3 regions of the Alteromonas sp. CH_MED4-4 genome follow, and region 3 is predicted to be linked to each of the others. Evidence: predicted binding sites of a transcription regulator. Region 3 holds the regulator's gene; each other region holds the start of a gene.
The links. The regulator sigma-54, encoded in region 3, starts transcription at its own class of promoters, with help from an activator protein. The targets are predictions, from matches to a motif close to GTTGGCACGNNNNTNGNNT.
Positions count from the first base shown of each region.

Region 1 (10,879 bases), on a different contig from region 3:
TGGCCGAGAACAGCACGCAAATGAACGAATTAGATAAGCAACTCGCTCAGTGGCAAAGTGCCTACAAGGATGCAACCCCTTCAGTAGATATAGATGCACTGATAAAAGAAACCAAGAGCGCAAGATTTAAACTTAAACTAAAAGGTGCCGTTGATTTGGTGCTCGGGCTAGCGGTTTCTGTGTGGTGTTTAACTTTGGTGTTGTTCGAGCCACTTAGCACGTATCAATTTTTGCTTTTCATGGTACTTACACCTATTCCCGCCGCTTTCGGGGCATGGGGATATTGGGTAAGGCAAAAGCAGTGGAAGGTCCAGGCGTTAGACGTTCAGTCAATGTTGGCGTTTAAACAAAACCAATTAAAACAACAATTACATTACTGGAAAATCAGCCTCTATGGATGCTTAGCTTTGTGGTGTGGATTGCTGGCACTCGCCGTCTTTAATGTACTGATGTTTAATGCCTTCACGCTGTGGGGGACACAGCTTTTGATAAACAGTGTGGTCGTTTTTATTGTATACCGCCGGTACAAAAAGTTAGCCTCCGACTTGCCGTCGGCGCTAAAGAAAATAGAAGATATGAAATAGCTGAAACTAATAGTCTTATAATTCCAGCATTGGTACGAAGCCCCCGTAAATAAGGCGTTTACCGTCGAAAGGCATGGGGTTTTCGTTTTCCTGCATTCTAGGATCTTCCATCACCTTTTTCCAAGCAGTATCACGCACTTCTTTTGAAGGCCAAAATGCAATGGAAAACACCACGGTTTCATTTTCTTTGGCTTTAACAGCCATCGGGAAAGACGTGACTTCCCCTTCAGGGACATCGTCACCCCAAGCTTCAAGTATTTTAGTCGCACCATACTCTTTAAAAATATCGCCGGCGAGTTTGGCGTGCTCAATGTATAACGCTTTATTTTCAGTGGGAACGGCTACAGCAAAGGCATCGATATATGACATGAGGTGACTCCGTCAAAGAATAGATACCTAAAATAGCCTAATTTATAGACAGCATGCAATGCTTAACATTAAGGTGAATCGTAATTTATAACCATTACTAGCGTTCTGCTATTTTCGCCCATTGGTACAAGCCATGCAGTGCTAGCCTTCTTGCTTTTGCAAAGGGGTAGGTTTTCAAAGGAGAACGATAAAGGGGAAGCGATAAATCGACGTCATTGCTACCCATCATACGTTGAGCAAGTCGTTGCCCTGCAAACGCGGCAAAAGAAACGCCCGAACCGCAATACCCCATGGCGTAACCGATATTACCGCTAGAGCGGTTTAAATTGTTGCCGCTTACCTTATTGTCGATGAAAATCCGCGGCATATTGTCTAACGATACACTTACCCAACCACTCCAAAAATAATCCATGGCGATACCGCTAAGTGAAGGGAAACTATTAAGCATCGCGCGATATAAGCGCTGTTTCTCTGACGCGTTATCTGCATCTTTACCTTTTACGGCACCACGACCGCCGAATAATAATCTGCCATCTGGCAGCACACGGTAGTAATACTTCATCATCCGCGTATCCATGAAGCTCATTGGTGCGGTTAGGCCAGACTTTGCACGCTGTTCGCTACTCAATGGCGCAGTGACAAAAATGCTCGATTGAACAGGAAATTGCTTATTGTCTACGCTGTCATGAAAGCGCTTAGGGGTATAAGCATTAGTAGCAATGAGTATGTGTTTGGCAAAAACTGCCCCGCTGGGTGTTACGACAACATATCCGGTCTTGTGCTTTTCAATGCGAATGGCTGGCGAGTCGTAAAAAAGCGTTGCTCCAAGCTCCTTTGCTACTCTTGCATATTCGCTTACTAATTTTAGTGGGTGTAAGCATGCACCCTTTAGCTCAACGCCACCATACGCCCCTTCAATACCAAAGCGCGCAATAAGGTCTTTTTCACTAAGTGGAGAGCTCGGCACATTGAAGTGTGACTCAAGATGCTTAGCACTGGCACAGAGTAGTTCGGCTTGCTTTGGGTTATGCGCCAGTTTTAAATAGGGTCCTTCTACCAAATCGACCTGCATATCAAAGTCTGCAATACGTTGTTTAAGCAGGTGTACCGCGCCATCAAACTCGCCCTGCATAGCTTTGGCGATGTCACGACCCCACTTGTCCTCTATGGCGCTTAAGCTCAATCGGCCGCTACCCGAGAGGATAAAGCCTCCATTGCGGCCCGCACAGCCAAATCCCGGTGAATTCGCATCAAGTAGCGTGACTTCTTGTTTCGCTTGAGCAAGTGTGATGGCAGCTGAAAGACCGGTATAACCACCACCAATGACGAGGTACTCAGTGTTTACCTTCTTGTTTAAAGGCGGCAGTGTTGGTGGTTTGTGTGTGGCATGCCAGTAGCTGTTTGCCGCGGGTAACATTGATGAAACGCCGCGTGAAATAAGAGGATCGTAGGTCATAGAATAAAAACGTTTTTACCTTTGGCGTACTTATGGAGCTTGAAATTGAAGTAGCATTTCCGCACCTTCACACTCGCAATAACCCTCGCATACAGGGCAATCGTAGCCTTCGTGAATAGATGCGTAGCGCCATTTATTGGGGTGTTTCTTGATAAGCTGCCCCCCATTTTTGGTGAAGTACTTAAATGCGCTGTTGCCCGGACTTGCCAACCAAATATGTGCTAAACCCGCTTCTGCGCCTTGAGTTTGCGCACATTCAATCGATTTACTTAATAGTCTGCTGCCAATTCCACAGCCCTGCATTGCGGGGTCTACCGTGTTGCATTTGAAATAACATACGGTATTTGGATCTACTGGCCAAAGGGAAGGGCTGCACCACTCATCTGCTTCCCATTGCGTATGCGCAAAGGTGAGCCTGAAACCAACAACTTTTTGTTTGTATAGAGCTACCCAGCTAGCATTAGTATTGCCAACAAAGCTCTTTGCATAGTAATCAGCAAGTAGCTCGTTGGTTAGGTAGTTATCTCCGTGCACGTGATTGCCAAGAGCAATCACCCCTGCAAAAAACTCAGGCGCTAGAGACTCGTAGCTGATATCACTTTGAATTATGTGGCTCAAATGATTTGTGGGCTTCATACTTTTTCTTTACGTGGGGCGTTTTTCATCCCGTCAAGGTGCACATCCAAGGCTTCAACTGATATCAATATTTCTCTTACCGACATCCATAGTGAATACAGAAGTGATACTAAACTTGCAGCAAACACCCAGTTTCCTACCTGTTGATAGGTGAGGTATATCGCTAGCATGGATACTACACAAAGAAAAAAACTACCCACACCTGCTATTTGCATTCGCTTAATAAGTTGAATACGTAATCGAAGGTTTTTTATTTGTGCTTGAGTATTATCATCTCTCTCTTCTTTTGAAAAGTTTCGGATAATAGTTGCAAGCGTTAAAAAGCGATTGGTATAGGCTAGAAGCAATAAAGAAATCGCCGGAAATAACATGGCCGGAGTAGCAATATCTATTTTCATGGGTGTTTCATACAATCGTCGAGTAAAAAGAGTGTATCACAGGGGCTCAGTTACACACAGTAATCAGCCAAGAGGTTGAACTTACAACATCTTTAGTGCCAAAGACTAATACGAAGGAGAAGGCGGAATATTGAGTCTACATTCGGTCAACTGTCATGCCAGCGGCACTCCAGCCTAACATATCGCCTTCTAAATGCATGACTTCAGAAAAATCGAGTTCTTCCAATACTTTCATTGCCAGTTTGGCTCTTCTGCCTGAACGACAATAAATGATAATAGGCTTGTTTTTGTGGCCTTCTAATTCGCTAAGGTAGTCATTGATATTTTCATGGGGCATATTTACTGCGCCAGGAATGTGACCATCGGCGAATTCTTGCGGAGAGCGAACATCAATAAGGAGCCAGTCGTTGTTTGCAACTCGCTCGATAAGGTATGGTGATGCGGCAACAGAGGCTTGCGCGGTCGCTTTCGCTGTGCACTGAAGCGACACAAACAATGCAACACTGATAACAACTAGAAAACCCGCAACAACAATCCGCATGAATAAAAACTCTTACCTTTTTATAGAAGATTAGAACCTGCTCTTATTCTGTTACACAAAGGCGCTTAAATTGAGCCAAGTCGGTGTGTATCAATTGAAAACAGCCCAGCAGGTCTAGACTTAAGTATAACGCTTATGCGCTTTCTTTAATACCTTTACAGAGTACTTTTAGTTCATTTATTAATCGCAATGAAAACCGACTGGTGACGTCTGGATCCACAACAATTAAGGGGGCTTTGAGGAAAGAGCGATGATCACGCCAGAATACCTCAAGTTCTGAATGCGTACTTTTAGATGCCGCAATGAGTGCATGAGGTTGGCGAGTGAGTACATCTTTTAATGCGACTTGAGGATAGTCTACAGGACTGTCTGCAAATAATGTTTGAGCACCACACACATTCAGCAGTTGGTTACCCCACGCGTTGGGACCGATGGTCATAAGTGGAGCAGTCCACGAATAATAAAATATTGGTATAAGCGAGGATTTGTCGTATTTACTTCGAAGTTCGGCTAGTTCGTTGAGAAAATCATTGGAGAGCTGGGTCGCCTGCTTTTGCGTATTTGTAAGTGCCCCAAGCCTTTTAATTTCGCTGGCTATATCAGTGATATTTTCGACCTTGCTGCTAAATACGTTTAGACCCATCGAGGAAAGCTTATGGATATCTTGCGGCTTATTGCCTCCATCCCATGCAAGAATTAAATCAGGTTCTAACGCCACAATGGTAGCGATATCGGCACCTTGAAAATCCGCCACCCGCTTAATATTTTTCGCGGCGTCAGGATAGTCGCTATAGTCGCTTACACCTACAAGGTTAGGGCCTAAGCCCAAACTAAATGCCCATTCGGTAAGGTGGGGCGCAAGGCTGACTATCTTTAGCTCGACGGAATTTGATAAGGCGCTTGATTCCGAGCTTGGTGCAACATCGGCAGAAGCAAATTGATCTGAATGAGCTAGGTGCTTTGTCTCGGCATCTGATTCTGAGTTAGCAAATGTGAGAAGAGGTAAATAGCTTAAAATTACAAAAAAAATGGTTTTCATCATAACTGCTGTTTTCATTGGGCTACGGCCATTGCCAGCATAGCTAACGATGCGAAGGCGCTAACCGCAATCATGGCATGAGTGACCGTATTTTTGGCTGTCAACATGTGAGAGTACTTTACCTCGTTAGCGCCTCCCACGCGGGTGTATCGAATCTTCTTGTTGGCATAAATTGCTGGTCCGCCGAGTTTAATATCAAGCACACCGCCCATAAGCGCAAGCAGTAGCGACGTTTTATCTTTCACTGGGGAGCGCTTTATGGCGCGAAACCCTTTAATAGGATGGCTGACCAGTAGTGTTGCTAGACCACCAATGACCGCGGGCGGCATATTAAGTAAGTAAACAAGGTTACGTACGGGTTTGGCAAAGAAAGTCATTGCAGGGGTTCGGTAATGCCACTGCCAAGATGTGAGCAAAAGCAATCGATAAATGAGTGCGCCTATGGGGCCTGCCACTACAAAGTAGAAAATAACGCCGCAATAAAGATAAAGAAACTTCAGCCAAAGCGATTCTATCGCGGCTTTGGCAATTCCTATATCGGAAAGTGAAGCGCATTGACGTGCGGTAATGGTTTGCGCCATTTCACGTGCGAGGGATTTTTTATTTCTTCCCACACTCGCCAGCACTTTTTTGTACTGTTGACGCTGGTAACCGTAATCGAGCAGTGCGACAAGAATAATCGCCTCAAAGAATACGGGGTATTGGGCCATGTACACCAAGATGGCAACACATACTACCAACGGCGCAAGAAGAACTAGGGCGGCTAATGAGCCTGAAATATAGTGCTGAGACCTACCGTATTCGCGAGAGGGCACCACTTTGCGCCCCATTTGCTGAACGAGGTAGCGCATGAGCGTTAATGGATGAGTACTTTGGGGCCAGCGCCATAATGCGTCAACGGCGATAGCCAGCCAAAGTACGAATAGCGACTGGTATTGCGGGTCGCTAATTACCTCTGTCATCTTATTTTGCGAGAGCCTTAATCATTGCCATAACTAATTGTGCTGAGTGTTTAGCGGCAGTGTCTAGATACTCTTTAAAGCTCACTGACGACGTTTTTCCTGCAATATCCGACAATGAACGAATGACAAGGAAAGGCGTGTCGAGCATATGGCAAGTTTGACCTATAGCTGCACCTTCCATCTCAACCGCTTTCATGTCTGGGAAGTTTTCACGCAGTTCTGCTACAGCTTCGTCGCTACCGATAAACGCATCGCCCGTACAGATTAAACCTGTTGTCGACTGAAGCGACGTAATGCCTGTGGCAGCACTACGAGCGGCTTCCATTAACCTTGTATCGCAACGGAAATCTTCAGGCATACCTGCGCATTGACCGAGCTTGTAGCCAAAATGGGTTAAATCGGCATCATGGTGAATAACGTGACTGGCGATCACTAAATCACCGATGTTTAGATTCTTGTCGAAACCTCCGGCAGAACCGGTATTGACTACAGCATCAGGGGCGTACTGTTCGATAAGTACAGTAGTAGCAATTGCTGCAGCCACTTTACCAATACCGCATTTTACTAGCACCACTTCTATGTCGTTAAGTGTACCTTCGTAAAACGTCAGGTGCTTCCACTGGGTTTCTTTTACATTCCAAAGTGACGCTTTAAGTAGCGCAACTTCTTCGTCCATTGCACCTAAAATACCAATTTTTTTCATAACTTTACCGACGGTGTTGAGGGAATTTAACGCGTGAATACGCTGCTGAAAGCGTTAATTGTATAAGGAAAATAGAGAAACTGACAGAAAAATGCCTCTGTTACCGCTATTTGAGAGTAAGAAAATAGCAAAGCAACAAAGGCCAGGGGAAGTGGGGCTTATGTCTTAAGCTGCAGCTGGTCTGCTTGAACGCACTGGGCGAGTCGGGCGCTTTGGTGGCTCTGGATTATGCGTTGGCAGCTGTGCCATTTTTTGCTGTAAACGGCGATATGGAATGAGTTTGTTTTCCAAACACTCGCGAATATCGTCAACGGTATAACCAGATTTCACTTTAATTCTTGCATGAGGAAGGCCTGCAGCATCAAGTGCTCCGGTTACAAACCAGTCTTTTTGTGATTTATAACCATCTTTGCCTTGGCTATGAACTAAGTCGATAGCAAGAACAGGACTCATGTCGTGTTTATCTACTAATACAAAGTCGAGCTGTCTGCTAGAAGCTCTGCTGATGGCTTGGCTTGCCGTCTTTTTATTTGCAGACTGGCGAACCGCCACTAAATCGTTAAGACGCACACGGCACACTATGCGAAACTCTCTTCCCATAGCCTGTTCGATAAGGTTTAAAAAAGAGTGCTCAACGGGGGTGAACAATTGCGGCTTTCGCCTAAATGGAAATGCGACACCGCCGTCTGACAACTTTATGGCACCCAGTGCAACGACAATAAGTAACATCATTAGAATAATTGCCAATTCCATCGTAACCCTCGCAAATTTCAATAGTTAAAGCCCACGGAATGCATAATAAAGAAGCCCGCTAAAGTGTTTATATCGAAAAAAGCTTGGGCTCCGTTTGCAGTTTGAGCGTCATAAAAATGACACTCACTGTTACCGTGGAGTAGTTATTGATGATTTTGCAAAGCAGATGCCAACATGAGTAGATTTCGTAGTTGTCTTGCTAAAAGGGCTTATTTCGTTGTGGATGTAACAAGAATATCCACTTGAGAGCCGGTATTATCTGGGCTGATTATTACTCTGACCCCTTTATCTTCTGAGGATAACAACGTGCGGCCGCTAACTGGTGTGTGAGTTTTTAAAGCAGGGTGCGCCGTTTGGTAAACATCCAGTAATTCACTCGGGGAGCGAGGAGAGTGGTAAACCATTACTGCTGTCTTGCTTTCGTCAAATGCTTGGCATTGTCTTGCATCATCAGAAATCTTAATTTGCTGAAAATCAGAAGGGCAAGACGTGATGCTTGGCTTACTAGGTGAAGAGTTGACGCTTTGTTTCTTGGTTTGGTTGTTGACTTGCGCATTTAATGAAGCGTCAACAGCAATGGTATCAGCTAAGCTGGCATTGCTCGCTGCTATCGCCAATGTTAGACACAATGTAAGTTTCTTAATGTTTAAATGCTGCATAGATAGATTCTTCACCCGATGTGCGATGTCTTTAATTGCTTAAACGATAGTAGAGTCGTAACTCTCGCGCTTCAACTAAACCTTGGTCTATTAACGTATATTAGTGAGGTTTTCCGTATAGGTTTTGGTTTAAAGCATCACTTCATCCCTGCAACTCTATTACTGGTCATAAGGCGTGGTCAATAATTGATACAGCGCATTTGTTCCACTGTAAAAGTTGCCTATACGTAAGTTTTCATTAGGAGCGTGTTGATTGTTATCAGCATTGACTAATGGAATAAGAATTACCGGCTTTTCTATACTGTTTACTAGCGGTGCGGTTGGAACAGTACCCCCCATCATTGGAATAACTACAACCTTCTCATCGCTTACAGATTCTAGTGCCTTTTGCGCCCATAGACCAACTGGCTCATCGAGGGACGTTTGTAGTGCTGCAGTGCCGGGGCTAACTTCTATAAGAATGAGTTTTTCATGCTTTAGACGGGTTTCTTTTGATGGCAATTCGTCCACAACGTGATATCCCTTATCTGTTACATAGTCTTTTAACAGCTTAACTTGTCTGGACGAGTGAGCCTCTTTTGTAGTTCTAATATCGATGGACGCTGTAGCGCTAGCCGGAATGATTGTCCTTACTGCTGTTGTGCTTGCAGCGCTCAATCCATTGATATTTAGAGACGGAAGACTAATGGATTCATAGTAGTTGCCACCTACAGACTCTGACTTTGCTACCCCAAGGCGTGCCAATAGTGCAGTTTCATCAATAGGAATGTCTCGAAGCACCTGTTTTGTTTCTTCTGACAGAGGAGCGTCTCCGTAATAATTAGGAATAGTCACCTTGCCATTTTCATTTTTCATCCCTGCTAAGAGTGTTGAGAGCATAAAAGCGGGGTTTTGAATGTAGTTGCCAAAGTGCCCACTATGGCTATCAGAGTTTGGTCCGAAAACAGTGAGCTTAACCAGTGTCGCACCGCGATGACCGAAAACCACGGTAGAAGCGTTGGATGGATGCATGGGACCGTCTAACATTACTACGGCATCTGCAGAAAGCTGCGCTTTGTTTTTTTCTATCACTTTTGCGAGGGTAGGAGAGCCACCTTCCTCGTTTGAATCAAGGAGCACTTTGATATTAACTGATGGCGTCACCTTATTCGTCGAAAGTGAGTTTATGGCTGCTAGTAACATCATAATTGGGGCTTTGTCGTCAGATGCCGAGCGCGCAAAAATACGCCAATTAGGGTCATAGTCTTTATCGAGTAAAGAGAGTGGTTTTTCAACCCAGCTGTCATTTTCTTCGATTTTTAGAACGGGCTGCCAAGGGCTGTCTTGTTCCCACAACTCAGCGTTAACCGGTTGACCATCCATATGTGCATAAAAAAGCAGGGTAGGGGCATTTTTCCCAGCTAGCATGTAATCAGCATACAGCATCGGCATGCCGTTGTTTTCCAGCAGCTGAGTATTAAAACCATACTCGCTGTATTTCGTTGCCGTCCAACGCGCAACCTTTTCTATATCAGTTGCTGATTGCGTTGCAACGTTGGGTAGCGTGAGATATTCCAAGTAGTCTGCGAACACTGCTTTAGCCGAGCGAGTGGTAAGTGCGTTACTTTCCTCTGCCTGGGCGCAATATGAAACGGAAACTAAAAATAACCCGTAAAGTAGCCCTGTCCGCAATCTCATGATGTCATCTCTTTATTCAATTATTCTATCTAATGTAAATCGTATCTCTTTAGTTTTAAATAAAAAAAGCTCGATAGCAGAACTATCGAGCTTTTCGTGAATGGACAATAGGCCTTAGTTAGCGAAGGTTAAACGCCAATATAGTCCATAATCCCTTCTGCGGCTTTACGGCCTTCGTCGATAGCAGTAACAACCAAGTCACTACCACGTACCATATCGCCACCGGCAAAGACTTGCGGGTGAGAGGTCTGGTAAGCAAATTTGCCAGCAGATGGCGCGCGTACGCGACCTTTTTCATCAAGCATAATGCCGAAGTCAGCAAACCATGGCGCAGGGCTGGGCTGGAAGCCGAAGGCGATAATTACCGCGTCTGCTTCTAGTACGTGCTCTGAACCTTCCACTTCAACAGGGCGGCGGCGACCATTGGCATCCGGTGGCCCCATTTCGGTTTTAACCAGCTTAACACCACATGCCTTACCGTTTTCATCTACTGCAATGTCTAGAGGCTGAAGATTGAATTTAAACTCAACCCCTTCTTCTTTCGCATTAACAACTTCGCGGCGAGAGCCTGGCATGCTTTCTTCGTCACGGCGGTATGCACAGGTAACTTGGGCAGCGCCTTGGCGGATTGACGTGCGAACACAGTCCATCGTGGTATCACCACCACCTAGTACTACTACGCGCTTGCCTTTCATATCAATGTAATCAGCAGGATCTTTTTCAAGGCCCATTACGCGATTGGTGTTGGCGATAAGGAAAGGTAAGGCTTCGTGAACGCCTTCAACTTCTTCGTTATCGAAACCACCTTGCATCGACTTGTACGTACCCATGCCTAAGAAAACAGCATCGTATTTATCAAGCAAATCCTGGAACTGTATGTCTTTACCAATTTCAGTGTTAAGTACGAACTCAACACCCATCTCGGTAAAGATTTGGCGGCGTAGCTTGATCACGTCTTTCTCTAATTTAAAAGACGGGATACCAAATGTAAGTAGGCCACCAATTTCTTCGTATTTGTCGTAAACAACAGGTTTAACGCCGTTACGAACCAGGATATCAGCACATGCAAGACCAGCTGGGCCTGCACCTACAATCGCCACTT
Region 1 is NZ_JAYMEU010000001.1:137,619-148,497, forward strand. Features, by position in the region: gene WA381_RS00600 (hypothetical protein) at 1-584, shown strand, start outside; gene WA381_RS00605 (DUF1428 domain-containing protein) at 600-953, opposite strand; gene WA381_RS00610 (FAD-dependent oxidoreductase) at 1,051-2,409, opposite strand; gene WA381_RS00615 (GNAT family N-acetyltransferase) at 2,440-3,045, opposite strand; gene WA381_RS00620 (DUF2721 domain-containing protein) at 3,042-3,443, opposite strand; gene WA381_RS00625 (rhodanese-like domain-containing protein) at 3,580-3,984, opposite strand; gene WA381_RS00630 (cobalamin-binding protein) at 4,118-5,041, opposite strand; gene WA381_RS00635 (cobalamin biosynthesis protein CobD/CbiB) at 5,038-5,985, opposite strand; gene WA381_RS00640 (5'-methylthioadenosine/adenosylhomocysteine nucleosidase) at 5,987-6,688, opposite strand; gene WA381_RS00645 (DUF2726 domain-containing protein) at 6,854-7,441, opposite strand; gene WA381_RS00650 (hypothetical protein) at 7,651-8,100, opposite strand; gene WA381_RS00655 (M20/M25/M40 family metallo-hydrolase) at 8,260-9,777, opposite strand; gene WA381_RS00660 (FAD-dependent oxidoreductase) at 9,906-10,879, opposite strand, start outside.
Region 1: the regulator sigma-54 is predicted to act here: its motif matches at 7,597-7,615, upstream of WA381_RS00645 (DUF2726 domain-containing protein).

Region 2 (10,879 bases), on a different contig from region 3:
TCGCGTTTTAAGATCGCTTCAATTATGTTTAGCGCCATGTTTTTGATGTAAACGGAGATTACTTCAATGTTTATCAATAAAAATAGGCGCTTCTATTGCTAAACGCCTCTTGAAGGTAGTTGACCAGTAGCTTTAGCTTTTTGTCAGGCTGACGCGAACGAGGGTAAACGGCATAAATACCCATAGTCTTAGTTACGTACTCAGCAAGTAGGGGCGAAAGCGCCCCATCTTCGATATCTTCATGCACTAATGCCTTGGGAAGAAATGCTACACCCACACCTGCAATAGCGGCTTGCCTTAACGCATCCAAGTTATTTGACTGCATTCGCCCGTCAATTTGAACGTTATGAAGCTCTCCTTCAATATGAAACGGCCAGAAGTCTGGGCCAGTGCTATCGTACTTGTAAATTAAACAATTATGTTCAGTTAAGTCGTCAGGATGATTTGGGCGGCTTTCGTTTTTAAGATATGTGGGGCTTGCGCATACTATCCATTTTGAATCTATAAGGCGTTTAGCAATAAGAGAGGAGTCCTCAAGATGTGCTGTACGAATGGCGAGATCGTAACCTTCTTCGATGATATTGGTGACGCGATTGGTAATTGCAAGCTCTACATCCACCTCTTCGTGTAAATTGCAAAACTCGGCAATTGCGCGATTTAAGACCAGTTTTGCCGATACATTGGGCATAGTAATTCGGATTTTTCCACGCACTTCATCACTGTAACCACTGACGGCATCTTCTGCGTCTTGAATGGCTAAATTGGCGATTCTCGCATTATTGTACAGTGTTCTTCCTGCATCAGTTAAATTGAGCTTTCGTGTAGAGCGGTAAAGCAATTGAACGTTCAAATCTGACTCTAATCGTGCGATACGCTTACTTACTACAGAATTAGTTAGGTTGAGTTTTTGAGCGACCTTTGAAAAAGAGCCTTCATCAACTACGTTCACAAAAAGGATAATATCGTCTGCTTTTGCCACTATTAGTCCAAAAATGGAAATAAACTTTGTCTTTAATGCATATATATCAACACGTGAGAAATTAGTACAGTCGCATACCTAAATTTTAACCCTGCATTAACATCGATTTTCTAACGTTAGAAACTCGAATAATTAACTAATTATAATAAGAGGAAAACTCATGAATGAGATAACCCTTGGATTATTAGCATTGTTACCTATAACGCTTTCAGCAGTGCTGCTATTGGGTTTACAGTGGTCTGCGAAAAGAGCAATGCCAGTTGTATTAGCAAGTACAGCACTTATGGCACTTTTAGCATGGGATATGTCGGCAGTACGGGTGGGCGCTTCAATTCTACAAGGCTTAGTGATTACAGTATCTGTTTTGTGGATTGTATTTGGTGCAATTTTTCTGCTCAACACATTGAAATATACTGGAGCAATTGATGTTATCCGCCAGGGTTTCACCAACATTTCACCTGATAGAAGAGTCCAGGCAATAATCATTGCTTGGTGCTTCGGAACTTTTATTGAAGGTGCTTCTGGTTTTGGGACGCCGGCCGCTATAGCGGCTCCTTTGCTTGTTGCCATCGGTTTTCCTGCATTGGCTGCCGTACTTATTGGTATGATGATCCAAAGCACACCCGTCTCTTTTGGCGCAGTGGGAACGCCTATAGTCATTGGTGTAAACAAAGGCTTAGACGGCCAAGCGATCAGTCAGACTTTGCAGGCTCAAGGCTGGCAATGGGAGCAGTTTATTCAACTAATCACCTCTGAAGTGGCAATTATCCACGGAATTATTGGCTCATTTATGCCAGTTTTAATGGCTATAATGCTCACTCGCTTTTTTGGCTCCAATAAGTCTTGGCGCGAAGGGTTACAAATTCTACCTTTCGCCTTATTCGCGGGCGTCAGCTTTACCATTCCTTACGTATTTACCGGCATTGTATTAGGCCCTGAATTTCCATCGTTGATTGGAGGATTGGTGAGCTTGGCAGTGGTTGTTACTGCAGCTAAAAATGGTTTCTTGATGCCTAAAACAACATGGGATTTCCCGCCGAAAGCGTCATGGGACAAAGGTTGGCTGGGTAATTTGGAAATAAAAGCAGACGACATAACGTCACAAAAGGCCATGCATTGGGTTACGGCTTGGGTCCCTTATTTAGTTGTTGCACTTCTGCTCGTTATATCCAGAGTGTTTCCAACAATAAAAGAATTTACTACGTCGCTGACACTCTCATTTGACAACATACTGGGTGAAACGGGTGTAAGTGCATCAATCAGTCCGCTATATCTTCCTGGTGGGTTGTTGTTAATAGGTGCATTGGTTGCAGTAATCATTCAAAGTAAAAAGGTATCCAAGGGAGAAGTGTTGTTTAAGGCTTTCAATGATTCCAGCAAAACGTTGCTAAGTGCTGGTTTTGTATTGATGTTCACAATTCCTATGGTTAGGCTTTTTATTAATTCAGGTGTGAATGGCGCCGACATCGTCAGTATGCCGATAGCTGGCGCGCAATTGTTCGCCAATATGTTTGGCGAAGCTTTCCCATTAATTAGCCCTACTATTGGTGCATTAGGTGCATTTATCGCAGGCTCGAATACAGTATCAAATATGATGTTCAGCCAGTTTCAGTTCGAAGCAGCACTAAGCCTTCAATTGTCACCTGCACTAATTATCGCAGCGCAAGCCGTTGGGGCGGCTGCCGGAAATATGATTGCAATACACAATGTTGTAGCTGCCTCGGCAACGGTAGGATTAATGGGGCAAGAGGGAGCTACTTTAAGAAAGACTGTTATCCCAACTATATATTACGTTGCATTTGCAGGTATTTTAGTATGGTTGGGGGTTTATGTGTTTGACGTCGGCGGTCCATTAGTCGGCACAAACTAATTTTTAATACGCATTGCACTGTTCTAAGGAGTTATACATGCAAACAACCCCAATTATTGACGCTTTTAAACGCGTACTCGGGGAAAGCAATCTTGCCGTAGGAACGCGCCAAACTGAGCACTATCGCAAGGGGTGGCGGTCAGGCGAGGGCGAAGCATTGGCTGTACTTTTTCCACATACGCTAATGCAATATTGGGAAGTGCTAAAGGTTTGCGTTGAATATAACTGCATCATTATTATGCAGGCCGCGAAAACCGGCTTGACCGAAGGCTCAACGCCAAGTGGAAGCGACTACGATAGACCAGTGGTGGTTATAAATACGTTAGCAATGGACGATATTGTTCTGGTTAACGACGGAACGCAAGTATTGAGCTTTCCGGGAGCAACACTGTTCAAACTTGAAAAGGCGTTAAAGCCACTCGGGCGTGCGCCTCACTCTGTAATTGGGTCGTCATGCCTAGGTGCGTCTATTGTCGGTGGTGTTGCAAACAACTCAGGTGGGGCACTTGTCAAAAGGGGACCTGCCTATACTGAGTTATCGCTGTTCGCTCAGGTGGATAAAAGCGGAGAGCTAAAGCTTGTTAATCACCTAGGGATAGATTTAGGCGACACGCCGGAAGAAATTATCGGAAACCTTTCTTCTGGCAACTTTCCAAAATCTCTACCTGAAACCAGTATGAAAGCGTCGGCAAGTGATTATGAACACATCGTTAGAGACGTAAATGCTGATACGCCGAGCCGCTTTAATGCCGATCCAACACGGCTTTACGAAGCCAGTGGATGCGCAGGTAAAATTGCTGTTTTCGCGGTGCGCTTAGACACATTCGAAGTGCCTAATAAAGAACAAACGTTTTATATCGGTACGAATGATGCCTCTGTACTTACTCGTATTCGAAGAGACATACTGACTCAATGTAAAAACGTTCCTGAGGTGGGTGAATATCTTCATAGAGAAATGTTCGATATTGCAGATGTTTACGGAAAAGATACCATCATAAGTATTCAGCGTTTGGGAACTGACTCGCTACCTAAAATGTTTGCACTCAAAGGGCGGGTGGATGCCGTGCTCAACAAGTTACCTCTGCTTCCTCCTTACCTAAGCGATAGATTGATGCAGTTCGGTAGTAAGTTCTTTTCTGACCAAATACCCTCGAGTATAAGAACCTAACGCGACAAGTACGAGCATCATCTAATCCTTAAAATGAGCGATGGTGGCATCGAAGAGGTTAAAACGCTTTTGGCCAAGCTGTTTAACGAAGAGAAGCTAGATGGTGACTTCATTACTTGTAATGAAGAAGAAGCGTCTAAGGCGTTTTTATTACGTTTTGCTGCAGCTGGCGCCGCGGTTCGCTATCAAACGTTACACCATAAGCAAGTAGGAGACATCTTAGCATTGGACATCGCATTGCGCCGCAACGATGATTTATGGGTAGAGAACCTGCCTGAGCACATCGCCAAACACGTTGAAAAGTCACTTTATTATGGACATTTTTTCTGCCATGTCTTTCATCAAGATTACATACTAAAAAAAGGCAGCGACGCCAAAAAAGTAAAAGCAGATATGTTGGCACTATTAGACAGTCGTGGCGCTAAGTATCCTGCTGAACACAATGTAGGTCATTTGTATGAAGCCGAAAGTAACTTGCAGAAATTTTACAAAGACTTAGATCCAACCAATACGTTTAACCCTGGTATTGGCAAAATGGAAAAGCACAAACGCAATTGTTCGTGCTGCCTTTAGCTGCATGCGAAGAGAGCCTTATAGGCTCTCTAATAGCGTTCTTGCTTGAGGACGCTTAAAGAAAGGGCGTTCCACTTTTACTGCATATTCTAACTCTTTTTTCGCCTCTTCAATTCTATTGAGCTTGGCTAGCGTGTAGCCCAGATGATAGCGAATATTTGGGTCGTTGGCGTCTCTGGCGAACGCATCCCTCAGCATTTTAAGGCTGCCTTCATAGTCTCCTTGTAGCGCTTTGATGTGACCGTAGGTATCCAATATTTTTGCTGAGTTTGGTTGAAGCTCGTAGGCCTGACGTGCATAGTTTTTTGCAGTGACTAGCGATTCCTCGATATGCATGATCGCTAGGCGATTGTAAGCCTCAGCAGGGTTGAGTAAGTTTGGTTGCTCAACAAGTTCCTTGTAAAGCGCTATCGACTCATCGAACTCTTGAATAAAGAATAAGTATTGCGCCAACAGGTTTTTTGCCAGCAGATTGTTTTCATTCTCGCTCACCAGCTTTCTTGCCGTATTCAAAAATACATCTACAAACTGATCGTTCAGTGCGTAGTTGTAAATGGCAACAAAAGCCTGTGCAAAAGAAGCGTCGACTTCTAGCGCTTTTTCGAAAGCGTTAATCGCACTTTCATCATTACCTTTATTCGCAGCTAATCTTCCTTTTAGAAAATGGTAAACCGGGTTTTGCTGCTGGTTTGCAGGAACTGTCGCCAACAACGACTGTGCTTTATCGTTTTTCTGTAAATCTAACAACAAACTTGTATAGCGCAGGGTAACAAATGTGCTTGTGTTTGCTATGTCGTGTGCGCGAGCCATGGCGTTTAACGCGCCCTCGCTATCACCAATGTTTCGGGCTTGGTCGGCATAGGCAATTAATTTACCCGCGTCGTCGTTAATAAAGTTTCTTACAATGCTAAGTGTTTTTTCGGCATCGGCACGTTGATTATTCCCTAACTGAAGCGCAGCTTTACGAAGGAGGTAGTCAGCATTGTCGAAGTCATCTTTAATTAGCAGGTCTAAGTGATACAGGGCATTCTTAATGTCGCCTTGTTGCTGATACAAAGAGGAAACGCGTTCCCTAGCACCGCTATTCGACGGCGTAAGTGTTAGTAAATCGAGATAGATTTGCTTTGCTTCATCTACCTTGCCTGCTTTGGTCAGGTTAAACGCTTTTAGCATCAGCGTTTCATTATGCTGCGGTGAGAAAGTAAGAAGTTCTTCAATCAATTGATTAGAAGTTTCTACGTTGCCTAAGCGGCTTTCAGTAGCCGCCAAATTAAATTTTGCAGGAAAAAGGGTAGGGTTCTGTGCCAGCGCCTTTTCGATATTGGTTTTAGCTTCTTCTAACTGACCTTGTCTTATCAAGATGCCGGCTTTTAAGTTGTACACTTCAGCTTCGTCAGGATAAAGTTCACTTAGCAGGTTTGCGCCTTTTAAAGCATTATCAAACTGCTGGGCTTGTAAATTCATTAATGAATAAGTGAATAGAAACCCCGCGTTATCTTTGTAGGTCGGCAAATTCTTTTCAAGAATTGATAGTGCTTCGTCCTGCTTACCTCTGGCAGCCATTAATTTAATCTTGAAAAGCTGAAGCTTGTTCTCATTAGGGTATTTGTATTCAAGATTTTGCAGTAGGCGTTCAGCCTTGAATGCTTTGTTTTGGCGAATAAATAAGTCACCCAGAAGCAGCGCTGAGTCAGGGTCTTCCATTAACGCATCCTGATGACGTTCAAGCAGCGCAAGCGCTTGTTTGTCTTGCTGTGTTGCCATATAGACTTGACTTAGCATTAATACTGCCTGCAGGTCATCAGGCTCCTGCTGCAAGTAAGCATTAAAGTCCTTTGCGGCTGTTTCCATGTTGTTGTTAAAGAAGTTCGTTAAACCACTTATATATAACAACATCGGTTGAGAGGTTATCAGCTCAGGGTCAAGCTGCGCCATGAAGTCGTTAAGTTCTTTTAGCTTTGCATTATCAATAGCTTGCTGGTTGTCTCTACTTTGTAGCCAGCTGTTGAGTAATATGGCTAGCGGATCGTTCGGCGTGTCCTCAATGATCTCATCAACAAAAAGCTTTGCGGTATCGTAGTCTTTTGCTTCTAAGTACAAGTCTACAAGGTTACGTAGCGCAATAGGATCGTCGCGGTTAAACGTCAATGCTTTTTGTAAATGCGCGGTTGCTGCGTCAGTATCTCCCTGTCGATAAGCAAGCTGGCCCTTCAATCGCCATGTTATTGCGTTTTCTGGTTCTAACGACATGGCTTTATCGATAAGAGAATTTGCTTTAGATAAGTCTTCATTTTGAAGGGCAATTGAGGCTAAGCCGTTTATAGCTGGCACGAAGTTAGGTGTGCGTGAGACTATGGTGCTATAGTCGCGTAAGGCGCATAGCTCGTCTTCCAGTCTAGTGCACGCAGTTGCACGAATCATTAACCACTCGCGCTCTGCCTCTCCCGACAGTTTGTTTAAATCGGCAAAATCGACAATCTCTTTATATCTGTTCAAGAACAGCCAAGTGTTGCCAAGCGGTTCTGCCAGAAGGTTAATGTCAGCACCCATTTCAAGTGCTTCTACGAACTCCATTTCGGCCGCGGTTAGGTAGCCGTTTATAAGCAGTATTTCACCCATTAGTATCTTTGCAGCTAGATTTTCAGGGTCTTTCTGTAAGCTGTTTTTAAGGTGGATATAGGCTTCGTCGTATTCGTTTTGATTAAACGCGGTCAGTGCTTTTTCGTAGTCTTCTGACGTAGAAGCAAAACTGTTAAAAGCGATTAATGATGAGGCAACTGCAGAGACAATAGCGCGTTGTACAACACGCTTTTTATTATTAAAAAAATCCATATATACCTTCGAAACTTAGCCTAGCCGCTGGCTTAAAAATAGCATAAAAAAAGGTGGCCTAAGCCACCTTCTAAAGATACGTGTTTTCTATGCGTTTTTAAACAATTAAACGCGGCGCTTACGTCTATAAAGAACAAGACCTAAACCCAACCCCATCAGTGCTAGGGCGCCAGGCTCACTAACTTCTGCGGTTGGTTGAGTCATTGACACACCAATGGAAGACAGTTTTAATTGTACGCTGTTAAAGTTACTCTTAGCGTTATCGTCGAAAATGGTATTGTATGCACCTATTAACCAGTATTTTGCACTACCAGTTAGCTTCGTAAATGTTGATTCGTACAAACCGTTTGAGCCTTTTGAACCTACGCCATAGTGACCTAGTGTATTCTCAACAATAGCGCTTGTAACAGTGTTCCAAGTTGAGTTGGCTCCGCTCTCAAATGCCGCAATACTATTAAGACCCGCAACAGTAACTTCTTTACTATCATTGTCGCCGACTACCCAAGTGAAGGCTGCATTTTCAAGAGTCACTGACTCGCTAAATGACAGTAAGAACATATCAAAATCTCTGCCACCGCCGTCACCGCTATTATCAACTGCGTGACTATCACCTCCCCAAGAATAATCACTATTTTTAATTCCGTAGCCAACGTGTCTATTTGCTAAAGTACAACCATTATTACCAAGCGTACAGTTCCACCAACCTTGAATATTGCCCTGGGCAAGTTTGTCGTCGGCGTGTCCTGCAGAGTTTGACCAAGCAGTGATTCCTACATCAACTGTAACGCCGTTGATCTCGATTGAGGTATTGCTGTTTTGCGCATTGGTCGTTTGTGAGTAATTAGCGCTGCCATTAGAATTGGCGAGTGTGTATTGTGCATCATACTTTGCACTGTTGAGGCTTGAATCTGTAGCGAAAACTGATGAACTAACAGCAAGTAATAGTATTGTCAGCGATGTAGAAAACTTCATATTTTGAACTACCCAAAAAGCAAAATTAGATGATTATTTCTAATGTTAAGCTTATTTCGTGCCAGTTTGTTTAAGTTTATGATTTTTAAGTTAATGTTACAATTTGAAAAGGGACGATATGAGAGAGGGTAAAAAAAACTGACAGATTTTCCAACCTGTCAGTGATCTAAAGTCTAATTTCTTCAAATGGATTTTTTGCGACGCCACATCACGAGAAGTGAACAAGCCATGAGTAAGCCAATGGTGCCAGGTTCAGAAACTTCTGTTGGCGTTGGCGTACCGGCAGACTCTGTTACAGAGAAGCCAACATTAGCAAGCTTAAAGGCATCATTACCTACATGGCCGCCAATATTTCCGAATACGGTGTTATAAGCGCCAACCAACCAATATTGAGCGGACTCAGTGAAAGTAAAGTCAGCGCGGTGATCTAAATATTCACAGTTTTCAATATCAAATGAGGCTGAAGTTAAGGCGTTAGCGACAATATCGCTCCACGTGTTAACACCTGAGGTTAGTTTCGAAGTATTACTTAGTGCTGCAACAGATACTTGGCTGTCGCGGCCACTGTAAAGCCATGAAAAACTTGCGCCCGTTAGTGTCACCGCAGAGTCGAAAGATAACAACACGAAGTCATAGTCACGTTCTACGTTAGTCATACCACTATAATAAGCGTTCGCGCTACCTTGAGAGTAATAGTTGATATTGTCAATAGCGTGGTCAGCGTCGCCACGATAGTATGCTTCATCGTTGTTTGTTATGCCGTAAGCCCATTTATCTGAGATTTTTTCTAACTTGGCGCCAACGACTGTTTCGCCGGTAACTCCTTGTGTGTCCGAAAAGGCGGACATATTAATATTTAATCCGTCTATTTGAACAAAGGAATTATTCGTCTGATTGGTTTGTGTCACTTTGTCATCGACTAGATCGTAGGTGTATTCTCCCAACGGAGAGTTACATACATTGCTTTGTTCGTTGCTTTGGCTCGATGACCCACAGTGAGAATAACTTTGCTTTTTATAGTAGGTAGCGAATGCTGAATTAGCACTCAGGGTAGATAGCAAAGCTGTGGAAAGTAATAGTACAGTTTGCAAAGAAAACGTTTTTTGTAGCGTTCGCATAATTGCTTTCCTATATATGAAGCGCAAAGCACTTCAAGTACACGCCGAGTGATGTGTGCGCATATTATGCGAACACAAACTTGGTAGTACCTAATTTCAACATGGACTTGTATGATATATGAACGGTGAGCTATTTAAGGTATGTAACCGTATACCTAGTTATTAGTTGTTTGTTTGATCGTGAGCATACGCGGTCCTGAATAAATAGAAGCCAAGCGCCGGCATTGTGGTAGGAGTACGTGTAATCAATGCAAAGCTAATAACGTTTTGCAACGGCGTTATGTAAAGGAACGAGGCAGCCTTTTTACTTTGCTATGCGTTCCTGCATATCTATGAAATAATTAGTGCAATTGTATATGTAGAAGTATGAGGACATATGTCTGATCAAAAACGTAAAGGGATATACTTACTTCCCAACTTATTAACAACAGCAGGGTTGTTTTCGGGTTTCTTTGCTGTGGTTTCGTCAATGAACGGCAGGTTCGAAGCCGCGGCAGTGGCTATCTTTGTTGCTATGATTTTTGATGGCTTAGATGGGCGTGTGGCAAGAATGACGAACACGCAAAGCGACTTTGGTGCCGAGTATGACTCAATGGCAGATATGGTTTCATTTGGAATGGCACCTGCACTTGTTGCTTATAATTGGGGGTTAACTGAGCTGGGCAAGTTAGGCTGGTTAGCGGCTTTTATATATGTAGCGGGTGCAGCTCTTCGTTTAGCTCGCTTCAATACGCAAGTTGGTATTGCCGATAAGCGTTTCTTCCAAGGTCTCGCAAGTCCGGCTGCTGCGGCTGTTGTCTCTGGTCTTGTATGGGTTGGAGTTGAGTATGATGCTGTTGGTACCGACTATGGTTTAATAGTTGCTGCAGTAACTGGCTTGGCAGGTTTGCTGATGGTGAGTAACTTTAAATACAATTCTTTCAAAGAAGTTAATTGGCACGGTAAGGTTCCATTTGTAGGCCTTCTTTTAGTTCTTCTGATATTCGTTGTTGTGGCAACAGAACCCGCTTTAGTATTGTTCCTTGTTTTTGCACTATATGCGTTAGCTGGACCTATCAATACGTTTCGTACCGTTGAGAAAGTAACGTTAGACGATGTAGTGGGCGACCATGAAGAAGATGCAGACTTCAATGCCGATAAAAAGAAAAGCAATGAAAGTGTAGACAATAAGCAGGAATGATCACGTGGCAATAATCAGATGTCTTCGCTCAATAATAAAGAGGATATGCCTTTTTGAGCTGATAGAATAAGGATATACAAGCGTAAACGCATGCTTAATGTACTAATAGATTAAAAAGCGACCGAACGGTCGCTTTTTTTATATTTATTTAAAAAAGGGTGTTGACGATGCTACAGGAATGCGTAGA
Region 2 is NZ_JAYMEU010000005.1:175,195-186,073, forward strand. Features, by position in the region: gene WA381_RS05765 (DcaP family trimeric outer membrane transporter) at 1-11, shown strand, start outside; gene WA381_RS05770 (LysR family transcriptional regulator) at 74-979, opposite strand; gene WA381_RS05775 (L-lactate permease) at 1,140-2,849, shown strand; partial or broken gene dld (D-lactate dehydrogenase) at 2,887-4,590, shown strand; gene prsT (XrtA/PEP-CTERM system TPR-repeat protein PrsT) at 4,609-7,422, opposite strand; gene xdp1 (exosortase-dependent surface protein XDP1) at 7,528-8,394, opposite strand; gene xdp1 (exosortase-dependent surface protein XDP1) at 8,577-9,512, opposite strand; gene pssA (CDP-diacylglycerol--serine O-phosphatidyltransferase) at 9,889-10,692, shown strand.
Region 2: the regulator sigma-54 is predicted to act here: its motif matches at 8,442-8,460, upstream of xdp1 (exosortase-dependent surface protein XDP1).

Region 3 (10,879 bases):
CAGTACAGCCAATCGCTACGGTTACGTAACTTCTGTTATTGCGCTCTAAATGAGGCAGCCATGTCGTTATTAAATTCTGAATTTGCCAAATGAACTTGGTCACTACAGGCTGCGACCCCAAAAATACTTCTACTGGCGCGTCTAATCCGGTCAGATGTTTAAGGTCGGGCTCCCAGTGGGGGTTAGGTAAAAAGCGGGCATCAAAAACGTAATCCGCATCTTTAGGAATACCGTGCTTAAAGCCAAACGACTCGAACACAAGCACAAGGCGTGAGCTTTTCTTACCCAAGATACGCTCTCGAATTAACTCTGCCAGTTGGTGAATGGTAAGCTTATCAGTGTCTAAATATAAATCTGCGCGTTCAGCAATAGGAGCAAGTAGGGCTGACTCGGCTTTAATGGCTTCTGAAAGCGATTTATTAAGCTTGGCGAGAGGGTGAAGACGACGTGTTTCGCTAAAACGCTTAACCAGTACATCATCGCTCGCGTCAATGTAAACAATGGTCATCGACCACGAAGAAGGCAGGTAGTCTAGAATTTCTACCAAATCGTCAGGATTTTTAGGTAAGTTTCTCACATCGATACTTACCGCAACCTGATCGTACTCGTCAACAACTGTATGGGTTAAGGTGGGAAGTAAGTTTACCGGGATATTATCAACACAGTAATAACCTAAATCTTCCAATGCGCGAAGTGCGACAGACTTACCAGACCCCGAACGACCACTGATTATTATCAGCTTCACCTACTTTCTCCCTAATACTCTGGTTTTATCACATACGCGTTGTTGAATTAGGCGCCTACTAAACGGTTAATAGGCGCTTAATGTTTAACTTAATGCAGATAGAATATCGTCGCTTGTCGTTGCGCGACGTATTGCTTTAATCGTTTCTTTGTCGCTTAGTTTACCAGCCACGGTGGCCAGCGTTTGAAGGTGTCCTTCGGTCTGTTCCTCGGGAACGAGTAGCGCAAAAAAGATGTCTACGGGTTTCTCGTCAAGGGCGTCAAAGTCGATTGCTGGCGTGCTGGTTACAACAATGGCAATCACTTTCTCAAGGCCCGGCAGGCGCCCGTGGGGCAGGGCGATACCATTGCCAATGCCTGTACTACCCATACGCTCTCGAGCCATCAAACTGTTAAGTACCGTTGCCTGATCAATGTTCTCGTTTTGCTTGGCAGCGATATCAGCGATGATCTCAAGAATTCGCTTTTTACTATTACACTGAACCGCACACTCGGTGCGGTCCAGACTTACGATGGCTTGTATATCCATGCTTAATTAACTACTAATGTTTTTTCAGTTTTTCCTTATGCTTGATTACCTGCCGGTCGAGTTTATCAACCATGCTGTCAATCGCCGCATACATGTCGGTATTTTCTGAGGATGCGAATACTTCAGCGCCACTTAAATGAACGGTCGCTTCGGCTTTTTGATTTAATTTTTCAACGTTCAGGATGACATGCACATTAGAAATGTGATCAAAGTGACGTTCAAGTTTGCTGAACTTCGTATCGACATAATTACGCAAAGAGTCGGTGATTTCGACATGATGACCAGTAAGGTTGATTTGCATATTTCGTCTTCCTTATATTATTAAGCCCGATTAAATAAGGCTTTTGCGTTGGTTCGACGGCGGGATCGACAACGATTCCCGGTACTTTGCTATTGTTCGCCGGGCAACTTTAATGCCTTGTTCGGCCAACAATGAAGCAATCTTGCTATCACTTAGCGGCTTGCTAGGCTTTTCAGCGGCCACTAATTTCTTGATCAATGCACGAATCGCTGTAGATGAACATTCACCACCAGACTCTGTTGCAACGTGGCTTGAGAAGAAATACTTCAATTCGAAGATTCCACGTGGCGTATGCATGTACTTTTGCGTTGTCACTCGCGAAATAGTGGATTCGTGCATATCTACCATTTCTGCGACATCATTTAGCACCATTGGTTTCATCATTTCCGGGCCGTGCTCAAAAAAGCCCATTTGCTGCTGCACAATGCAGTTTGCAACCTTCATTAAGGTTTCGTTACGAGATTCAAGGCTCTTTATGAACCACTTAGCCTCTTGCATGTGTGAGCGGATGAATTGTGAATCGCTACTATTCTTGGCACGGCGACTCATTGCTGCGTATTGTTGATTTACGCTTAACTTAGGCAGACTGTCGGGGTTCAGCTCAACCACCCAACGGCCATTTTTCTTGGTTACTGAGACATCAGGAATAACGTACTCAGGCTCTTTAGTAACTAAAGCACTACCTGGGCGAGGATTCAAGGTTTGCAGCAAACGCATTGCCTCGCGTAGCTGATCTTCTTTCAATCGGCTTTTACGCATAAGCGTACGATAGTCTTTGCTGCTCAGTAAGTCAGAGTACTCTTCAATCAGTTGCTTTGCTTCAGCAAGCCACGGTGTGTCTTCTGAAAACTGGCGCAATTGCACCATCAAACATTCTTGTGGAGAGCGAGAGCCAGAACCAATAGGGTCGAACATCTGAATGCGCTTAAGCACACATTCTATTTCGTCCATTTCAATCGGCTCTTCCATATCATCATCGTTAACCGCTTCTAAAATATCGTCAAGGGTAACGGTTAAATAACCTGACTCGTCAATAGAGTCGATGATTGCTGTAGCGATTGCGCGATCGGTATCCGAGAAATGGGTAAGGCGCATTTGCCAAAGAAGGTGCTCTTGAATATCTTCAGTAGTCTCTCCTTGGAAGATTTGCTCGTCGTCATTGGATGGACCCGGAGCAGGCGAAGATGAAGCAGAGTAGTATTCATCCCACGTACTGTCGATTGGCAGCTCATCGGGAAGATCGTTTTTCTCAAGTGCATCGCCGGCTTCTAATGTGTCACTAGATGCAGAAGCAGTGGCCTCAGAGCCGCTGTCATCGTTGTCGATATTGTTCTTTTCTAGTTGCGGCTCGTCGTTACCTTCTTCAACTTCTAATAGCGGATTAGAATCGAGCGCTTCTTGGATCTCTTGTTGAAGATCAAGTGTAGAAAGCTGCAGCAGTTTAATGGCCTGCTGAAGCTGTGGTGTCATGGTAAGTTGTTGGCTAAATTTTAGCTGTAAAGATGGTTTCATCTACGTCTTATTTAAATGCTCTAAATTGAATATACCAGAGCGAAACTGAAAAATGACAATTCGGTTACATTAACTATAGCCTGAATTGTTCGCCTAGGTATACATCCCTTACTTTTTGATTACTTAAAACCTGTTCCGCCGTTCCTTGCGCAATAAGCTCGCCATGACTCACAATGTACGCCTTTTCACAAACATCCAATGTCTCTCGTACGTTATGGTCCGTGATAAGGATTCCAATACCCCTATCGCGAAGATGTTGTATTATCTTCTTTATATCATTAACTGATATTGGATCAACACCAGCAAATGGTTCGTCTAACAAAATAAATTGCGGTTTTGCTGCCAGAGCGCGGGCAATCTCAACGCGACGGCGTTCGCCCCCTGACAAACTCATCCCAGTACTATTACGTATATGGTTAATATTAAATTCATCAAGTAGCGCATCTGCTTCTTCTTCTTGCTGTTGTGAATTTAAATCTTTACGGGTTTGCAAAATGGCCATGATATTTTCATGCACTGTGAGCTTTCTGAAAATAGAGGCTTCCTGCGGTAGGTAGCCAATTCCGCGGCGTGCACGCTCGTGCATGGGCTGATGAGTTAGCTCATTGTCGTCGATTTCAATCTTGCCTTTATCCAGATTCACTAAACCAACAATCATGTAGAATGTGGTGGTCTTACCAGCGCCATTTGGGCCAAGAAGACCAACAATTTGACCCGTTGAGACAGACAGACTTACATCTCGAACAACCTGTCTTGACTTGTAAGCCTTAGCAAGATTTTTAGCGCTCAAAGTTGCCATTGCTATTCATTGCCCTCGTTGTCTTTTTTGTCTTTCTTAGACGAAGTTTTGCGAATGGTCTCAGGTGTGAATACTGTAGTCACTCGACCCTCACCATCCTTACCTGCGCCGCCAGTCGCTAGCAATTGCTCGGTAATCATATCGAACGTGATGTTGTCACCCTGTACTTTACTGGTGTCTTGTTTCAACTCTGCGTTTCCGGCAAGAGAAATCGTTCGGTTCACCACTTCATAGCGTATTTCATTAGCTTTTGCCGAAACTGGCGTGCCGTCTTCCAATTGCTGGGAATAGCTTGCAGGCTTTCCTCTAGCAATAAATATTTCACGACCACCACCGTCAGTGGCAATTACTTCCACTTCGTCAGCTTCAATAACCAAAGAGCCTTGAGTTATGAGTACGTCGTCTTTGTACAACGCGGTTTTATTTTTACCGTCGATAAACTGGGTGTTCGAGCCTATTTTTATGGGCTGCGAAAAATCATCTTCACTGGCGTGTACCGCACCGCTAGCGATGGCAAGCAATAAACTAGTTGCTAGGGGAATAAGTGGTTTGTACATGATCTAAAAGCTCGTATTCTTGTGTGCGTAAATTCGCGTTAAACCCATTACTTAAAATGACATATTGGGTGCCCAGTATTTCAACGGGTTGGTCAGATGTCATTTGCTTGGTCTCTAAATTAATTTGAATGTACTCGGTCGATATACTTCTGACAAAGTCATCGCCAGTTTGGTTCTCAATATTAACTTGGTTTTCCAGCTGGATTAGCTCGTTATTGTATAGTGTACCTTCATCAGCGGTTACCACCCATGGTGATGACGCGTTTTCTGTATAAAGGGTGTATTTAGGTTGCTGAAACAATACAAAGCCAAGCTGGTCGTAATGCTCCATCGACTCTGCAAATACTTTGTGATTTAACTCACCGTCTTGATTGTACAGCGTAGTGGTTAGATTTTTTGCTTTGTAGGCGGGCTTTAGCGCATCGTTTTCACGATTCCCCTGCGTTTCCGGCTGCTCTTCCATCCACGTAGGGATGTACATCAGCATCGCCAGAATAAATAGCGCCGATATACTTAATCCTAAGCGATTAAAGCCAAACAGGCTCATACACTAGCTCCAAAAATCTCATTTGCTACCCCTTTGGCCTGCAAAATGGTATCCGATATTTCTCGGACCGCGCCAAACCCACCGGGAAGGGTCGTAATCCAGTTTGCTTGTTTTGCTACGTAAGGATGGGCATCGGCAACCGCAATTTTAACCGCAACGTGCTTGTACATACCCGTATCTGGCATGTCATCACCTACCGCAGCCACTTCGTCAGTGTTTAACTCAAGGCGTTTCATCAGGTCGCTAAGCGCGTCTGCTTTATTCTCTTCGCCTTGAATTATATGTGCAACATTCAGTGCCTTCATTCTATTTTCAACAATGGCAGAGCGACGTCCAGTAATTACCGCGACATTCACTCCATTGCTCACTAGCGCTTTTACACCATATCCATCACGGGTATGGAATGCTTTAAGTTCTTCACCGTCGTTACCTAAGTAAATTCGACCATCTGAGAACACACCATCAACGTCGCATACCAGCAACTTTATCTTGGCTAGTTTTGCGAAAAGCGAGTCATTTATTTCCGTGTACAAGGTGGTTGTCATTTAAAGCACTCCTGCTTTTAATAGCATATGCATGTTAAAGGCCCCAACAGGTTTGCGCTTATCGTCAGTAACCATTAACGCACTAATTTTATGGGTTTCCATCAAATTCAGGGCTTCTACAGCCAGCTGACCTGCGGTGGTAGTCTTGCCGCCTTTAGTCATTACTTCTTCTACTGTCGCACTGTGTACGTCTATTCGGGCATCGAGAATTCGTCGTAGGTCGCCATCCGTAAAGACGCCTGTCAGCGTACCGTCTGCCGCTATCACGCCTGTCATACCCAGTCCCTTTTTAGATATTTCCAGCAGTGCGTCAGCAACAGAAGCACTGGCATGGACAAGGGGGATATCACTGCCGCTTTGCATTATATCGCTAACTTTAAGCAGAAGTTTTCTGCCTAAACTACCGCCTGGGTGCGAAAGCGCAAAGTCATCTGAGGTGAAACCTTTTTGGTCGAGCAGTGCTACCGCAAGCGCATCACCCATAACCAGTGTGGCGGTTGTGCTTGACGTAGGAGCAAGACCTAGCGAACACGCTTCTTTTTCAACGCTGATATCAAGTACGACATCTGCGTGTTGCCCTAATGAACTGGAAGCACTGTTGGTCATGGCGACCACCTGTATGCCTAAGCGCTTAACTACGGGCAATAAGTTAACGAGTTCGTTAGTCTCGCCAGAATTAGAGATGGCGAGTAAGACATCGCCTTTGCTTAGCATGCCCAAGTCGCCATGGTTGGCTTCACCAGGGTGCATGAAAAATGCAGGAGTACCTGTACTGGCAAGTGTAGCGGCAATTTTATTTCCGATATGCCCAGACTTTCCCATACCACTCACGACAACTTTACCCTTGCAGGCAAAGAGAATATTACAGGCAGCGATAAATTCATTGTTTAAGCGCTCTGCCAGATTAGCAATAGCCTGTGTTTCAATTTCAATAACGCGCTTCGCTGAGTCGATATAGTTCATCTGAGTTTGTGTATTCATGATTATCCGAATAGCCAGAATTGATAGCCGATAAAGCAAGCCAGAAGTATGAATCCATTTGTTCTTGATATTGTACGTTTGCCGATTAAATCGAAGCTGAACAAGAACAATAATAATGTTAAACCAAGCATTACGTACATATCTCGGTTGTAAACGTCAGGGTCCAGGATACCAGGCGCGATTAACCCGGGCATGCCAAGTACGGCAAGCAGGTTGAAGATATTTGAGCCGATGATATTACCCAGTGCTAAATCGTCTTCCCCTTTCAGTACACCCGCAACACTTGCTGCTAGTTCAGGTAGACTTGTACCAAACGCAATAATCGTTAGTCCGATAACCAAATCCGAAATGCCCATGTATCTGGCAATTTCTACTGCTGAGTTCACCAAAAAGTGAGCACTTAATGGCAGTATTACAAGGCCAACACCAATCCAAATGAGGGCTGACGTATTCGAGACGCCTTTGGGGATTTCATCTGCGGTTTCCGCAACCAGAGGGTCTTCTTTATCTACCTGTAGCGACAGCCACGCCATCATTGCCAGTACGAAAATGAACAGGCCTAGTAGGATAATGCCTTCATAAGACTTAAGTTCACCGTCAAACATAAAGCCAATGGCAATCAATGAGATGATAAGGAGTGCTGGAAGCTCGCGCTTTAATGTTGTTGATGAAACAAGCAATGGTTTCACTAGCGCGGTTATACCTAAAACTAGCGCGATGTTCGTGATGTTAGAACCTAGCGCGTTACCCACGGCGGTGTTCATATTGCCATTTGCGGAGGCTATGGCGGAAACCACAATTTCAGGTGCCGAAGATCCCATAGCGACAATCGTTAGTCCGATCATCATTGGAGAAATGCCGATGTTTTTTGCTAATGCTGAGGCGCCATATACAAACCGGTCAGCGCTCCAACTCAGCACAATCAACCCAACAAGAAAAATGACAATGTTTAAAAGCACAACAACCTGTAATAGAAAGTATTTCGCTAGATTGTCGCAAAAAGAGTGCCATTTGCCTATGCTCGCAGCGTTTTATTTTCGCCAAATACTGTCAATTGACGTAAATTTCCGCTGAACACGCAAATTAGGTCGCACTTACACACACAAGACTTCATATTCAGTTTCAGTTAAGAAACAACAAAATAGGATGGAGTCAATGTTAAGCGTAAAGATTGCTAGGGAAGGTTAGGCACTTAAACGTGAGATACCGAATACCAGACCGCATAGATTATTACCCACGCAGCGAGATTTAAAATGTCCGTAATCGCGGCGTGTTACCGGAGGTATAGTGGTTCTATATCAAGGTGACACAACAAAGAGTACGGACATTTTAAACTCGCCCTTCGGGAAGGTCTGGCAAGCTTCCTAGCTTCATTCTGGGAATTTGAAAGGGAACAGCCATTCCTGCATTCCCACGCTTCGCTAGGAAACTTGCCAGCGCCTTCTGAGTGGGCAATTATCTGTACGGACTGGTATATATTCGCTTTAATCGAACATAACTTGTAACTTTTTGACTTTGGCGATGGGCTTGAAAAAGCGTACAATGCCCTTAAATTACACCGCCCAGACGAGGTGTTCTATACCGTGTCTGGCGATAGAAATTCAAAAAAGTACACTGGAGAGTAAACTTTTTTGATTTTATGCGCTCATAAAGTAAACTGTGCAGTAAACCTTAAGAGTGGATCAAGTGAAGGCATGGAAATTGAATACTCACTTACTCTTATAATTTTAAAATTTTCTAAGTGGATTGAACGCGATATTTTATAAGGTCTCAATCCAACGTCAGGGGTCGACATTTAAGTAACTATGGATCATTTAGTTGAAGTAGATAACCTTACCTTTAAGCGCGCTGATCGCATCATTTATGATGGGATATCGCTAAAGGTACCCAAAGGCAAAATTACTGCGGTAATGGGGCCAAGTGGTATAGGTAAAACCACGCTGCTGCGCCTTATTGGCGGGCAGTTAACGCCAGATGAAGGTGACGTTAGATTCGACGGCGATTCGATTGTTTCTATGTCGAGAAAAACGCTATATGAGACACGTCGTAGAATGAGCATGCTTTTTCAAAGTGGTGCGCTTTTTACCGATATGAGTGTGTTCGATAACGTGGCGTTTCCACTTCGCGAACATACAAAACTTTCTGAAGACGTTATTGCGACAATTGTCGCTTTAAAGCTACAGGCAGTAGGATTGCGCGGTGCAGCTGAATTAATGCCTAGTGAATTGTCTGGTGGTATGGCGCGCAGGGCTGCTTTGGCTAGGGCAATTGCACTAGATCCAGATTTAATCATGTACGACGAACCCTTTGCCGGACAAGATCCTATATCAATGGGTGTGCTGGTTAAGCTTATTCGTGAATTAAACGACGCACTTAATCTAACCAGTATTGTGGTGACTCACGATGTCACTGAAGTACTGACCATTGCCGATTATATATATATCTTAGCTGACAAGCGGGTTATCGGTGAAGGAACGGCGCAGCAAATCAAAGAAAGTGACTCTGAATTAGTCCAACAGTTCTTGAAAGGAAAAGCAGATGGTCCGGTACCATTTCATTATCCTGCACCTGATTTGAAAGCAAGCTTCTTGGGGGCAGATAAATGAAGTTCTTCCAATCAATAGGCGCTAAAACGATAGGGAAGGTCACTGCGGTTGGTCGAGCAGCTCTTATGTTATTCGGTGCGTTAATCGCTGTTCCTCGGCTTAAAAATGTACCGCTGGTGATTAAGCAATTGTATGTAGTGGGCGTTCAGTCGCTACTCATTATTATGGTGTCGGGGTTATTCATCGGCATGGTAATGGCGCTACAAGGCTACACCATTTTGGTTGATTATGGCGCAGAAGGTAGTTTAGGCCCCATGGTCGCACTTTCATTGTTAAGAGAGCTTGGTCCGGTAGTTACCGCATTGCTTTTTGCTGGGCGAGCTGGCTCAGCCTTAACAGCTGAAATAGGCTTAATGAAAGCCACTGAGCAGCTGAGTAGTTTAGAGATGATGGCGGTAGACCCGCTACGACGTATTGTCGCACCGCGTTTTTGGGCGGGAATGTTAGCGATGCCTATGCTTGCCATTATTTTCAGTGCCATTGGTATTTTAGGCGGCCACTTAGTGGGCGTTGATTGGTTAGGCGTTGATGCAGGCAGCTACTGGTCAATTATGCAATCGACAGTAGATTGGAACCAGGATGTCATAAACGGCGTAATAAAAAGCCTCGTGTTTGCCTTGGTTGTGACGTGGATTGCCATATTTAAAGGTTACGATTCTATTCCAACATCGGAAGGGATCAGCAAAGCGACTACCGAAACGGTGGTCTATTCATCATTAGCAGTATTAGGGCTGGACTTCGTGCTAACCGCCCTTATGTTTGGTATCGAGTAGGGGATCGGAATGAGTAAGTATAAAACGGAAGTAATGGTTGGTGTGTTTGTCATGCTTACAATCGGTGCGTTGTTGTTATTGGCACTGAAAGTAGCAAACCAAACGGTAGCCACCGAAGGCGATACCTACACGTTATACGCAAAATTCGACAATATTGGCGGCTTAAAGCCGAGATCGGCAGTAAAGGTTGGTGGGGTAACGGTTGGCCGTGTGTCATCGATTACGCTAGACCAAGAAGATTTTACGCCAGTGGTTGAGCTGTCAATTTTAAATGAATACAACGGCTTTCCAGAAACCAGCTCTGTGTCTATTTTGACCTCGGGTTTGCTAGGCGAACAGTATGTTGGCTTCCAACCTGGCTTCTCTTTCGACGGTGTCGCTAATTTACAGAATGGCGATTACCTTCAGGATACTAAGTCAGCTTTGGTTCTTGAAGATCTCATTGGTCAGTTCTTATTTAATCGCGGAAGCGACGAAGACTAATCGCAGTATTACGGCCAGACGTATATTACCAGGTCGTTAAATTATTCCAGCGGCGTGATGAAACTTATTAGATTGCCATCAGGTCTGCTAAATAGAGTTTTAAGTTAGGAGAGTAATTTTGAAAAAGTTTATGGTAGCACTTGGCATCTTCATGATGTCTGTAGCGGGCATAGCGAATGCACAAGAAGTTAATGAACAAAACCCGTATGAATTGGTTCAAGACGTAGCAAACCGCACGTTTGAGCGCATCAAAGCGAACCAAGCAGCGATTAAAGCTGATCCTGAAATGCTACGCACTATTATGGAAGAAGAATTAGTACCTCATATCGACTACAAATTCGCTGCTTTTATGGTACTAGGTAAACACTTTAAGTCAGTACCTCAAGAGAAGATGGGCGAGTACATCAGCGTATTTCGTCAATATTTGGTAACAACCTACGCTGTGGCAATGGGCTACTACGACAACCAAGAAGTCATCTTTGAGCCTGAATCATCTTTTGAT
Region 3 is NZ_JAYMEU010000013.1:53,033-63,911, forward strand. Features, by position in the region: gene rapZ (RNase adapter RapZ) at 1-745, opposite strand, end outside; gene ptsN (PTS IIA-like nitrogen regulatory protein PtsN) at 830-1,273, opposite strand; gene hpf (ribosome hibernation promoting factor) at 1,287-1,574, opposite strand; gene WA381_RS10845 (RNA polymerase factor sigma-54) at 1,605-3,086, opposite strand; gene lptB (LPS export ABC transporter ATP-binding protein) at 3,160-3,885, opposite strand; gene lptA (lipopolysaccharide transport periplasmic protein LptA) at 3,888-4,442, opposite strand; gene lptC (LPS export ABC transporter periplasmic protein LptC) at 4,411-4,989, opposite strand; gene kdsC (3-deoxy-manno-octulosonate-8-phosphatase KdsC) at 4,986-5,534, opposite strand; gene WA381_RS10870 (KpsF/GutQ family sugar-phosphate isomerase) at 5,535-6,515, opposite strand; gene WA381_RS10875 (calcium/sodium antiporter) at 6,518-7,474, opposite strand; gene mlaF (phospholipid ABC transporter ATP-binding protein MlaF) at 8,321-9,121, shown strand; gene mlaE (lipid asymmetry maintenance ABC transporter permease subunit MlaE) at 9,118-9,894, shown strand; gene mlaD (outer membrane lipid asymmetry maintenance protein MlaD) at 9,904-10,377, shown strand; gene WA381_RS10895 (MlaC/ttg2D family ABC transporter substrate-binding protein) at 10,496-10,879, shown strand, end outside.